Regions from separate parts of the Vibrio rumoiensis genome, predicted to be linked through region 1. Evidence: riboswitches for the same ligand, from Rfam matches in the RefSeq annotation. Region 1 holds a riboswitch; the other holds the start of a gene.
The links. A riboswitch is a leader RNA that binds a small molecule or an ion and turns the genes downstream of it on or off. The one in region 1 is predicted to bind thiamine pyrophosphate.
Positions count from the first base shown of each region.

Region 2: linked by a shared signal. The riboswitch ahead of thiC (phosphomethylpyrimidine synthase ThiC) and the one ahead of thiD (bifunctional hydroxymethylpyrimidine kinase/phosphomethylpyrimidine kinase) in region 1 are both predicted to bind thiamine pyrophosphate.

Region 1 is NZ_AP018686.1:660,829-665,045, reverse strand. It holds gene VRUMOI_RS15465 (sterol desaturase family protein) at 1-147, opposite strand, end outside; gene VRUMOI_RS15460 (cytochrome b/b6 domain-containing protein) at 187-768, opposite strand; TPP riboswitch at 892-990, shown strand; gene thiD (bifunctional hydroxymethylpyrimidine kinase/phosphomethylpyrimidine kinase) at 1,050-1,889, shown strand; gene VRUMOI_RS15450 (DMT family transporter) at 1,951-2,850, opposite strand; gene VRUMOI_RS15445 (dicarboxylate/amino acid:cation symporter) at 3,009-4,217, opposite strand, start outside.
Region 2 is NZ_AP018685.1:90,709-94,925, reverse strand. It holds gene thiE (thiamine phosphate synthase) at 1-859, opposite strand, end outside; gene thiC (phosphomethylpyrimidine synthase ThiC) at 856-2,823, opposite strand; TPP riboswitch at 2,941-3,038, opposite strand; gene VRUMOI_RS00450 (voltage-gated chloride channel family protein) at 3,110-4,217, opposite strand, start outside.

The DNA of each region.
Region 1 (4,217 bases):
AAAAAACACCAAACTTAAATTGTTTATCCAGCGATACCATTTAGGCTGGCTGAGATGCTTTTTCGGGGCCAACTGCTCCCAACCGGCCATGACAACAAAGACCATGAAAAAGACACTGGCTCGAAGTAGGGTTTGATGTTCTAGCAGCCATGTGTCCATTCAATGCGTCCTATTCTGGTTAATGGGTTAGTTGATTACTTCTCGTTTTAGTTTGAGCGGGTTGTAAATATGAACGATTGCCATCACACCATGGCCAACTAAGTAAGCCTCAACCAATCCTGTTAAGGTTTTATGCCAGTGTAATAGGTTAGGCGCAAGAGTGAGGTTTAAGTTCCAACTGATAAACCAACTGATACCGGTTATATAAACAAGACATAAAGCACCGAGTCCCAACCCTTGAATACAAGAAGAAATACCGTAGGGTTTTGATTCTGGCAAGGTCAATTGAGTGAGCAATTTAATGTCAGATTTTAACGGTTGCCACTGGTTACAAAGATATGGAAAGTAATATTTAAATCCACGTTGTTTAAAGGCGACGACAATAAAAAGGCTTCCAAAGAACACGAGACTGATACCGACTACGATATGTGCCCATGTTCCCAAATACTCTAACGTGCTTTGACCGATTTCTCCTTGTTTATTCACGTGCATAATATTGCTGAGTAACACTTCCAGGAGTACTAGCATCATCACGGTTAGATGTAGGTGGCGAATGGCAGTTGATTGATGCTGTTTTAAGTAATGAAAAAAAGGAGAGGTGATGTCCATAGCGTTTCCTTAACAGTGGCAAATAAATAGAAGTCACTAGAATAACGAATGAAACTTAATGATTGCTTAATACAAGTGAATTAATTTAGCCTTTACATTATGGAGGCAAATCTTTAGATTAGGCTTCATTAGTCGGGGAGCCATTAGGCTGAGATCACAATTGTGAGACCCGTTGAACCTGATCCAATTAACACTGGCGTAGGGAACTAATATTAACGTGTGGTAGGTCGCTCTTCTATCTCTGCATGTATATTACTTCCACACGTATAAGGAAGTATGTTATGTCCCAACAATACCACACATCTCCCCCTCAAATTCCTAATGTTTTAACCATTGCCGGCTCCGATTCTGGCGGTGGCGCAGGCATTCAAGCCGACATTAAAGCGATTTCTGCTACTGGTGGTTTTGCTTGTTCTGCGATTACGGCTCTTACTGCGCAAAATACCCAAGGTGTCGATGCTATTTTCCCTGTTTCTGCTGAATTTGTTGGCCAGCAATTAGATGCCATCTTTTCAGACATAAATATTGCAGCTGTGAAAATAGGGATGCTTAATGATAGTAGTGTGATTGAAGTGATTGCCCAAAAGTTAGCGCACTATAACTTAATGAATGTGGTGTTAGATCCAGTTATGGTTGCCACCAGTGGTGACCCATTAATTCAACTATCCGCCATTAACACGCTGAAAGAAAAGCTTATTCCATTAGTAAGGCTCATAACGCCAAATTTACCCGAAGCGGGCTTATTAATTGGCGAGCCGGAACCAAAGTCAGAACGTGAAATTGAGGGGTTTATTGAAAAGCTAAAAGCCCATTCAGAATTACATAACGTAGATATTTTATTAAAAGGTGGGCACTTTAAAGGTGAGGAAAGCCGAGATTGGCTTATTCAAAGAAACCAAACTGCGGTCTATACACACCAACGTATTGTCACCAAAAATACTCACGGAACAGGGTGCACACTTTCTTCTGCTATCGCGTCTTATTTAGCGCAGGGTTTTGAGCTCACTGAAGCTGTTGGACATGCTAAGCAGTATTTATCAAGAGCACTAACTCATGCCGATGAGCTTAATGTAGGTAAGGGCGCGGGTCCCGTTCATCATTTTTATACTCTTCGCACTTGATGCTGCAGCGTTGTTGCTTACATCCACCAAACCAAAATAATTGGGTATATACCAGTCGCAGTTATTTACTCGATTTAGGCGGTAGCGTCTGTTGCCGTCTTTCTAATAATTTAGCACCACCTCTGTAAACAAAGAGCGACCATAGGATTAGAGTACAACCAATTACTTTTCCTGCTGGCATATCATCGCCATAAAACACCACACTTAATGAACTCGCCCATACGGGCTCCAAAATCATAATAATGGCTGCATTGCCTGAGGTGGTAAGTTTTTGCCCCATGGTTTGCATCACATAACGTAAGCTAGTGGCGACAATGGTACTGAGGGCGAGCCACATCCAGGTGGTTTCTGAAACATGCTCTGGCCACTCTTCCAATATCAGTGAAGCTATCGTTCCAATAACACCGACCACAAAGAGCTGGATACAGGCCAGTACTAAGCTGGGAACGCTCTGAGCATATTTCGCATTAAAGTTAAAATGAAAAGCGAGCATAAATGCAGATATAAGAAACCAAATCTGGCTTGGGGAATGATGATATCCATTAGAAAGTGACAAAAAACCAAGTCCCAGAATCGCAAAAGGTAATGAAATCCAAAACATACGGATTGGTTTTTGTTTGAATAAAGCCCATCCCACAAGTGGTGCAAACAGCATGGCGAGACTTGAAATAAAAGCCCCTTCGGCGAGCGTATCGGTTACCGAGATTGCCGTTACCCACGTTAATAATGCGCATGACATTAATATGCCAACACTGGCTGAATTTATTATTTGAGTGCGCGTTAATTTAAAGAGTTGTTTATAGCAAAAGGGGAATAACAGTATTGAGGCCGCAATAAAGCGAGTTCCGATGAAAGCAAAAGGAGGGAGACCCATAATCGCTTGCTTAGAAAATATCCAACCGAGACCTGCAAAGATAGTGGTACAGATCAGAATAAGGGTCGCTTTGGTTTCTTGATTCATAGATTGGCGTCACAAAAAAGAAGAGAAAGATGAGGTTAACACGAGAATAATAATAAAATTTAGGTACTGCTCACTGTTTAATATTCCTAGTAAAAAAGCCCTTAACCAGTATCAAACGATGAACTCTAGTTAAGGGCTTTTGGACTTAAGTGAAAGCGTTAAGATTTAGAACGTAAACCTAGCTCAATTTCACCAGCTTTAGGGTCATTAAAGGTATCAATGTTTAATTCATTTTCAGATTTAGCAACAATACAAGTTACAACGCTATCACCAGTGATGTTCACCGCAGTACGGATCATATCCAGTAAGCGGTCAACACCCATTATCAGTGCAATACCTTCTAGGGGTAGACCAACTTGGTTAAGTACCATTGCCAGCATGATAAGGCCTACACCAGGAACGCCAGCTGTACCTACTGAAGCAAGTGTTGCTGTAAGAATGACTGTCGCATAATCACCAAGGCTCAAATCAACATTGAAAGCTTGAGCAATAAATGCCGTCGCAACACCTTGCATGATCGCGGTACCGTCCATGTTGATGGTTGCACCAAGTGGAACAGTAAAAGAAGCGATCTTATTGCTCACACCTAAACGATGAGTCGCGGTTTCCATCGTAACAGGAATGGTTGCATTCGAAGATGCTGTCGAAAATGCAAACATAATTGCATCTTTCATCTTCTTCCAAAAAGCAATTGGGTTTAAGCCCGAAAGTACTTTTAGTAGAACACTGTAAGTGATAAATGCGTGGATGAGCAGGGCGGAAACCAAAACAAGGAAATATGCTGCTAAGTTACCGATAGCATCTAAGCCGAGACCAGTAAATAGTTTTGCCATTAAGAAGAAAATACCGTAAGGCGCCACTTCCATTAAAATGGTGACAAGCTTCATGATCACTTCATTCACATCATTGAAGAAGTTTGCAACACGTTGTCCAGCTTCACCCGCAAGGCTAATCGCAATACCAAATAACACGGCAAATACGATAACTTGTAAGGTATTACCTTGTGACATTGCTGCCATTGGGTTACTTGGGAACATGCCAACGATAACTTGACCTAGTGACGGGGCTTCAGCTGTACTAAATGAGGTCGCTGATGTTAAATCGGCACCGGCACCTGGTTGGAAGAAAATCCCCATCACTAATGCTAGAGTAATCGCAACTGCGGTTGTTGTGATGTAGAAAGCAAGTGTTTTACCACCCAAGCGTCCTAACGTTGTAATGTCTTTTAATGAACTTGTTCCGCAAACTAGCGAAACAAAGACAAGAGGGATAACTAGCATTTTTAAGCTAGCAATGAAAATTTTGCCACCAACATCGAATAAACCATTAACGATATAACCGTCGATGAATTCATTACCAGAGAAGAA
Region 2 (4,217 bases), on a different replicon from region 1:
CTTGGCGAATCGCCTGTAAATCGGCGACTTCCATATCCTCCTGTCCAAGGTGAATGCCATAAGCCTTATATTTGATAGCAAGTTGCCAATGATCATTAATAAATAACTGCGCGTTATAGTCTCGGCCAAGTGCTATCGCATGCTTTATATTGGCTTCTATATCTGAGCCCAACGAATCTTTCATTCTAAGCTGAAGCGTTTTAACACCATGTTTAAGTAATATTTCGATCCACTCAATCGAGTCAACTACTGGATATAAGCCAATAGCCGGTGGTATAAACTTGAAGGTAGGACAGGCTTGAAATGTGGCTTCTTGAGCGAGTTGTGGGAAGAAGTGAGCATCAACCGGCCATGTTTCACGTGAAACACTTTGGTATTGTTTCACTGCAGCATTTGCAATAATAGAGGCATCTTCAAAAGTGAAACTTAAGCCCAAAGCCATGATGAACCAACAATAATGACGAATAGTCGACTCATGATTCCACTTTAAATTAACAGTATGTAAATCAACTGAAACCCCACCTTTCAGCCTGATTTTATCAGTAAGTATGTCGCCATTATTTACTGCCACCGAAATTAAGCTAACATCGTCTTCAGTAACAAGTAATGCATCTACTTCATTCTGATAACACAAAGCAACATCGCTGCCTTTAATTCGCTTCTCAATACCAAATGCTGCAGAGATCACCTTGGGACCAGATGGTAAATGTACCACTGTCGATAAGTCACCGATTGCTGGCAATTCTGAAAACGCTACATCAGGAAGCGTAAATCCAGCTTGCTGAGCCGCTTCCATACAAGATTGAAGTTGCTGTTTAAGTAAAGGTTCCTTAGCTCCATTAAAGATAAGCGTATTCATGACTTATCCTCTTGCTCTGCCAATACCTTATCCTTTGTTTGTATTGCGGGATGATAAAGCTCTGAGCCAGTTTCAAGAAATTCACGTGATTTAGCTTTCATTCCTTCACGTGGGTCACCGACCATTTTCACCTCAATAGCTTGATCTGCTAAAACTTGATCACTGTCTTTGGCATATTCACGAACTTCTTGAGAGATTTTCATCGAACAAAATTTCGGTCCGCACATAGAACAAAAATGGGCAACTTTGCCAGACTCTTGAGGCAATGTTTCATCATGAAAAGCCAATGCGGTTTCTGGATCGAGCGAGAGATTAAATTGGTCATGCCAACGAAATTCAAAACGTGCTTTAGATAACGCATTATCACGAATTTGAGCGCCTGGGTGGCCTTTCGCTAAGTCGCCTGCATGTGCTGCCAATTTATAAGTAATTAAGCCTGTTTTCACATCTTCCTTATTTGGCAAACCTAAGTGTTCTTTGGGTGTGACATAACAAAGCATGGCACAACCAAACCAACCAATCATCGCAGCGCCAATACCAGAAGTGATATGATCATAACCCGGTGCAACATCGGTAGTAAGTGGACCTAATGTATAGAACGGCGCTTCATGGCAATGCTTCAATTGCTCATCCATGTTCTCTTTGATCATGTGCATAGGAACGTGGCCAGGGCCTTCTATCATAACTTGAACGTCATATTCCCAAGCAATCTTAGTCAGTTCACCTAGAGTCCGTAACTCGGAAAATTGTGCTTCATCGTTAGCATCAGCAATCGAACCTGGACGCAAACCATCACCAAGAGAAAGAGCAACATCATACTGAGCACAAATTTCACAGATCTCTCGAAAGTGAGTATAAAGAAAGCTTTCTTGGTGATGAGCTAAACACCACTTAGCGATAATTGAGCCGCCGCGCGAGACAATACCGGTAACTCGTTTTGCTGTCATAGGGACATAACGCAGTAATAAGCCAGCATGGATAGTAAAGTAATCTACGCCTTGTTCTGCTTGCTCAATTAAAGTATCGCGCATCACTTCCCAATTAAGATTTTCAGCAACTCCGTTTACTTTTTCTAATGCCTGATACATCGGGACTGTACCAATTGGCACCGGGCTATTACGCAGAATCCACTCACGAGTTTCATGAATATTACGCCCAGTAGAAAGGTCCATTACGGTATCGCCTCCCCAACGTGTCGACCAAACCAGCTTTTCTACTTCTTCTTCAATAGAGGATGACACCGATGAATTTCCAATGTTTGCATTCACTTTAATTAAGAAATTACGGCCGATAATCATCGGCTCAGATTCTGGATGGTTGATGTTGGATGGAATGATTGCTCGCCCTTCTGCGACTTCACGACGAACAAATTCTGGGGTAATTTCTTGAGGTAAATGTGCACCAAAGTTTTGCCCCGGGTGCTGCTGATTCAATTGCTCATCAGCAAATTTCTGGCGCCCCATATTTTCACGTATTGCGATAAACTCCATTTCAGGGGTAATGATACCTTTCCTTGCATAGTGTAATTGCGTTACACAACAACCAGGTTTCGCTCGACGAATTGGAGGTAAGTTTCCGTACCTAAGGTCATTTAACGTGTCATCATCCAAACGCTGTTGCGTAAAGGCAGAGCTGACGGAGTCAAGAATGTCAGTATCCGTTCGTTCTTCAATCCAAGAGGTTCTTAGCTTAGGAAGCCCTTCATATAAGTTAATTTGATAGTTGGGATCAGTATAAAAACCAGAGGTATCATAAACTTGGATAGGTTCATTAGGCTCTAAAATAGGGTTATCTTTCGTACCACCTACCAAGCTGTTAGAAAGGCTAATTTCACGCATCGGAACACGTAAATCCGAGCGACTACCTTGAATATAAACTTTTTGAGAATTGGGATACGGTTGTACAGACAGAGAATCGATAAAATTCTTAGCGTCCATTCTGGCTTGTTTACGACTTGACGACATAGCATTTTCCTTTAACTGTATGAGTTAGAAGCCCCGAAGGGTAAATGCTTGACGGATTTTGATGCACAAGAGCGGATCTGTAGAAACAGATACACAAATAGAGGGGTAATGTGAATAGATTACTCTTCTCTCGTTCCCTTCGCAGGTATTAGCCTGATCAGGTTCAACGGATCCCGCATAGCGGTCTCAGCCTTATGGCACTCCGACAAGTAGGAAAAGTATATTCGCTCAAATTATAATCATCAACCTTTATTATTCACAAAGTTGATAACTAACAGCTCATATATTATTTATTTTTTAATCTATTAACTAATGATGCAAATAAACTTGATTGTGTTTCTCGTAATTGACCAATTTTGCCATCAAATCTAGATGTCTCTTTTAAATCAAATAACTTAGGTACTGCAATTCGTTGTGAAGAGTAAATGCCTGTATGACCACTAAAATAGTATGCGGTATAACAAGCAACGGCAAAATATAAAATGTACTCTGAACCAAATAGCTCTACCCCCATGATAGTACAAGCAAGCGGAGTATTGGTTGCAGCAGCAAACACCGCGATAAAACCTAACGCGGCGAACAATTCAGGTGGCGCACCTAGAGCCCAAGCTAAAGTATTACCTAACGTGGCTCCAATAAAAAATAATGGCGTAACCTCCCCGCCTTTAAAACCAACCGATAAAGTAAGAGCCGTTAATACTAATTTAAATAACCAGCTATACCATTCAGCCCCACCTTGATGGAAAGCTGAAACAATACTCACCCCACCCTCGCGATAGCTATAGACACCTAAGCCTATATAGTCATAATTACCAATAAGCTTAGTAATTAAAATCACTAGGATGCCGCCAACAAACACTATCAAGTATGGATTTTTCAAAGTCAGTTTAAAGAAGTCCTTTAACGAATGAGTTAACTCACCAAAAAGATAACCAGCTAATCCGAATCCAATACCAGCAACTAAGATTTTAAGCAATAACAATGGGTCGACTTTCACAACATGGTCAAGTAACTGATATGACTCTAAAAAGTCTATTCGATAGTGGGTATGGTGAGCTCCTAGAGCCGTACAGACCATATCTGCAACAATGGCAGCAAAGAGAGCAGGAACTATAGCATCGTACTTTAAACGGCCTATAGCGAGTACTTCTAACGCAAAAATTGCACCAGTCAAAGGGGTGCCAAAAATTGCACCAAACCCCGCCGCAATACCTGAGATTAATAACAATCGTTTATCGGATTCAGATAATTTAAATAACTTGGCAAAATAATTAGAAGCAGCACCACCAATCTGTACAGCTGTCCCTTCTCGCCCAGCAGAACCACCAAATAAATGGGTAATCACTGTTGTTAATAAAACTAAAGGCCCCATTCTTGTTGGTATACCTGCTCCA